2 regions of the Kitasatospora sp. NPDC059973 genome follow, and region 2 is predicted to be linked to the other one. Evidence: riboswitches for the same ligand, from Rfam matches in the RefSeq annotation. Region 2 holds a riboswitch; the other holds the start of a gene.
The links. A riboswitch is a leader RNA that binds a small molecule or an ion and turns the genes downstream of it on or off. The one in region 2 is predicted to bind glycine.
Positions count from the first base shown of each region.

Region 1: it holds a riboswitch for glycine, as region 2 does, so the genes downstream of both, gcvP (aminomethyl-transferring glycine dehydrogenase) here and gcvT (glycine cleavage system aminomethyltransferase GcvT) in region 2, are expected to answer to the same signal.

Region 1 is NZ_JBHWUI010000125.1:22,032-24,413, reverse strand. Features, by position in the region: partial or broken gene ACFWA9_RS28325 (PRC-barrel domain-containing protein) at 7-381, opposite strand; glycine riboswitch at 605-708, shown strand; gene gcvP (aminomethyl-transferring glycine dehydrogenase) at 948-2,382, shown strand, end outside.
Region 2 is NZ_JBHWUI010000047.1:43,683-46,064, reverse strand. Features, by position in the region: gene ACFWA9_RS15670 (enhanced serine sensitivity protein SseB C-terminal domain-containing protein) at 1-475, opposite strand, end outside; glycine riboswitch at 728-834, shown strand; gene gcvT (glycine cleavage system aminomethyltransferase GcvT) at 1,064-2,185, shown strand; gene gcvH (glycine cleavage system protein GcvH) at 2,320-2,382, shown strand, end outside.

The sequences.
Region 1 (2,382 bases), on a different contig from region 2:
CACGCTGCCGAAGTCGAGGTCGGCCGGCTCGGAGCCGGAGCCGTCACCGGCCGACGGCCGGCCGTCCACCTGGGTGTCCAGCCCGTAGTAGCGGTAGAGCTGGAGCTCCTGGGCGGGTGACAGGTGCTGGCCCACGCCGAAGTCCGGTGACTCCTTCACCAGGGACTTGTCGTAGGGCACCCGCAGTTCGTCGCCGGAGAACTCGCTCGTGGTCAAGGGGACGAAGGCGTCCCGGCCGAAGATGCCGGTCCGGACGGCCGCCCATTCGGGCTGCCCGGTGGCGTCGTCCAGGTACACCTCGTCGACCGTGCCGATCTTGTCTCCGTTGCGGTCGACCGCCTTGTGGCCGATGAGGTCCCGGGGGTCGATATCGGTCTGCACTCTTTCCTCCAGTGCGTCGCGCCTGCGGAACGCCCGCAGGCCGGCGGCCGGCCCGCCCGTCCCATCCGCCACTTCACACCAAAAGCCATGAACCGGACCGGCGCGACCGGGGTGCGGCCGGACGGGCCCGGTGCTGCGCCGTCCGGGTCACGGACCGGCTGTTCACCTGCCAGGACGCACCCGTGATCGAGGCGCCTGCCGCTGGTACCCTGGGCGCGACCGCCGAGCCCGCTCGGGAGAGTCCCCGAGAGCGGAAGTCGCTGGTCGGGGCGCCGAAGGAGCAACTCCTCCCCGGAATCTCTCAGGCATCCGTACCGTGTGGGATAGGTCACTCTGGAAAGCAGGGCAGGACTGCCGGCGAGGGAGCCGGCGGCACCACCCTCACCGACGGTGCAAGCCGGCGGGGCGCCACAGCGCCTCGCGCGGGTGAAGCTCTCAGGTCCCGATGACAGAGGGGGAGGCCTGTCGGGTCCGTCCGCCCCAGGCCTGTCCGCTGTCGTCCGCAGCGGCGGTGCCGCCCGGCGTGCGTACCCCCGCCGGTCCGTGACCAGGAGGCCTCGACCACCATGAACGCCCAGCCGAACGCGGGACGCACCACCACCCCCGTGACCCTCACCGAGCTCGAGCAGGCCAGCCCCTTCGAGAACCGCCACATCGGCCCCGACGTCGCCGCGCAGGAGAAGATGCTGGCCCAGGTGGGCTACGGCTCGCTGGACGAGCTCGCCGCCACCGCCGTGCCCGAGGCGATCCGCTCCATCACCGGGCTGGACCTGCCCGCCGGCCGCAGCGAGGCGCAGGTCCTCGCCGAGCTGCGCGAGCTGGCCGGTCGCAACACCGTCCTCCAGCCGATGATCGGCCTGGGCTACTACGGCACCTTCACCCCGCCGGTGATCCTGCGCAACGTCCTGGAGAACCCGGCCTGGTACACCGCGTACACGCCGTACCAGCCGGAGATCTCGCAGGGCCGCCTGGAGGCGCTGCTCAACTTCCAGACCGTGGTCTCCGACCTCACTGGTCTGCCCACCTCCGGCTCCTCGCTGCTGGACGAGGGCACCGCGGCCGCCGAGGCGATGTCCCTGGCCCGCCGTGTCACCAAGGTCAAGGGCGGCGTCTTCCTGGTCGACGTCGAGACCCTGCCGCAGACCGTCGCGGTGATCCGGACCCGCGCCGAGCCGACCGGCGTCGAGGTCGTCGTCGCCGACCTCTCCGCCGGCATCCCGGCCGAGATCGCCGAGCGCGGCGTCTTCGGCGTGCTGCTCCAGTACCCCGGCGCGACCGGTGTGGTCCGCGACCTCGCCCCGGTGATCGAGCAGGCCCACGGCCTCGGTGCGATCGTCGCCGTCGCCGCCGACCTGCTGGCGCTGACCCTGCTGAAGTCCCCGGGCTCGCTCGGCGCCGACATCGCCTGCGGCACCTCGCAGCGCTTCGGCGTGCCGATGGGCTTCGGCGGCCCGCACGCCGGCTACCTCTCGGTGCGCGCCGAGTACGCCCGCTCGCTGCCCGGCCGCCTGGTCGGCGTCTCCGTCGACGCCGACGGCAACCGCGCCTACCGGCTGGCCCTGCAGACCCGCGAGCAGCACATCCGCCGCGAGAAGGCGACCAGCAACATCTGCACCGCCCAGGTGCTGCTGGCCGTGATGGCCTCGATGTACGCCGTCTACCACGGCCCGGACGGCCTGGCCGACATCGCCCGCCGTACCCACCGCTACGCCGCCGCCCTCGCCGAGGGCCTGCGGGCCGGCGGTGTCGAGCTGCTGCACGGCGAGTTCTTCGACACCGTCACCGCGGTCGTCCCCGGCCGCGCCGCCGCGATCGCCGAGGCCGCCCGCGCCCACGGCATCAACGTGTACCAGGACGGCGAGGACCGGATCTCGGTCTCCACCGACGAGACCACCACCCGCGAGCACCTGGCGGGCGTCTGGGCCGCGTTCGGCGTCGAGGGCGTCGAGACTCCGGAGAGCGCCGAGGCGCTGCCGGCCGCGCTGCTGCGCGAGGACGAGT
Region 2 (2,382 bases):
CCACCCGGCCGCCGGTCGGCGCCTCCGGGGCGTCCCAGCGGTCCTCGCGCGGCCCGCGCCGCAGCTCGGCGACGCCCTGCGGCGGCACCGGGATGCCCACCGGCGCCTCCGGGTTCACCGCGATGCCCACGCCCAGCGGCAGCCCGCGGGCGAACTCCCAGACCGGCGCGATCGCGAAGGCCATCCCGGGCGCCTGCTGGAGGAGCACCTCCTGCGAGGAGAAGACCGGGACGTAGGGGTCGCCGGCCAGCTCGATGGTCGGCAGGTCCAGGGCCTGGCCCTGCGGGTCGCCGCCGGCCGGCAGCGGGATCCACACCTGGCTGCGGGCGAGCACCTCGAACACCCGGGGGGTCGCGCCGGGATCGCCGAGCGCGGCCGTGAGCACCTGCTCCAGCTCGTTCGCGGGCCATCCACCGCCGGGCGGCGCCGCCTCCGGGCCGCCCCACCCCTGCTGCTGCTCCACCGGGTACCCCATCCGCCGCTGTACCGTCCTCTGTCCGCCGACGCCGAGCAGCCTAGCGGGCCCGCGGCCGGGGCCGCGGTGCGCGCCGGTACCGGTCGGTACGGGGCCGGGGCGGTACCGGTGGGCTGGCGGTGGCGGGTGCGGGCCGGACCCGCCGGGCGGGGCCGGGCCCGGGGCCCCTCTCCCGTCTTCCGCCGGGACGTGCCATGATGTCCGCGTCTGCGGGTGTTCCCCGCCGAGAACCTCAACTCCATACCGGCCGCTCGAACCCGCGCGGGAGAGTCCGGAGTGCCCCCGAGAGGCGGTACAGCCGGCGCCGAAGGAGCAAGTCCTCCCCGGAATCTCTCAGGCCCCCCTACCGCACGGGTTAGGCACATCTGGAAAGCGGCGCACGGCCCTGTCGCGCGCCCACCCACGGTGCAAGCCGCCATGCTGTCCTGTTAGCTGTGAAGCGCTGCGGGCCCGCGTGCGGTGAAGCTCTCAGGTTCGACGACAGATGGGGAGACCCAGCCGCCGCATGCCCGCGCGCAGGCTCGGTCCCCGAGCGGGTCCGGTCCGGCGTGCGCACACCTGAGTGCCCAGACCGAGGAGTTCCAGGCCATGTCGTCCCTCCGCCTCACCGCGCTCGACGCGCTGCACCGCGCCCTCGGCGCGACCATGACCGACTTCGCCGGCTGGGACATGCCGCTGCGTTACGGCAGCGAGCGCGAGGAGCACCTCGCCGTCCGCACCAAGGCCGGTCTGTTCGACCTCTCCCACATGGGCGAGATCACCGTGACCGGCCCGCAGGCCGGCGCGATGCTGGACCACGCGCTGGTCGGCTTCGTCTCCGCGCTCGGCGAGCTGCGGGCCCGCTACACCATGATCTGCGCCGAGGACGGCGGCATCCTGGACGACCTGATCGTCTACCGCCTGCGCGAGGACGCCTTCCTGGTCGTCGCCAACGCCTCCAACGCCCAGCTGGTGCTGGACGAGCTGATCGCCCGCGCCAAGGGCTACGACGCCGTCGTCACCGACGACCGCGACACCTACTCGCTGATCGCCGTCCAGGGCCCGGAGTCCACCGCGATCCTGGCCGACACCACCGAGGCCGACCTGCCCGGCCTGAAGTACTACGCGATCCTCCCGGCCCAGGTGGCCGGCCGCGACGTGCTGCTCGCCCGCACCGGCTACACCGGCGAGGACGGCTTCGAGATCTTCTGCAACCCGGGCGACGCCGCGCACATCTGGACGGCGCTGACCGAGGCCGGCACCGGCCGCGGCCTCGTCCCCTGCGGCCTCTCCTGCCGCGACACGCTGCGCCTGGAGGCCGGCATGCCGCTCTACGGGCACGAGCTCTCCACCGACCTGACCCCCTTCGACGCCGGCCTCGGCCGGGTGGTCCGCTTCGACAAGACCACCAACGAGGGCGCGTTCGTCGGCCGCAAGGCCCTGGAGCAGGCCGCCGCCGCGGCCGAGGCCAACCCGCCGCGGGTGCTGGTCGGCCTGGTCTCCGAGGGCAAGCGCGTGCCGCGCGCCGAGTACACCGTGGTGACCGCCGACGGCGAGCCGATCGGCCGGATCACCTCGGGCGCGCCCTCCCCCACGCTGGGCAAGCCGATCGCGATCGCCTACGTGGACGCGGCGCACGCCGCCCCGGGCACCACCGTCGCGGTGGACGTGCGCGGCAAGCACGAGCCGGTGCAGGTCGTGGCGCTGCCGTTCTACAAGCGCGCCCGCTGACGCCCGTCGGGCGCGCCCGCCGAGGCCTCGCGAGCGCGCCCGCCCGGGCCTGACCACCCCGAAGATCCACGTCGAAGCCGTCCGTCCGGCGGCCCGCTTCGTCGTACCCGCTTCCCATCCTGGAGAATGACGCCATGAGCAACCCCCAGCACCTGCAGTACACCAAGGAGCACGAGTGGCTGACCGCCGTCGAGGAC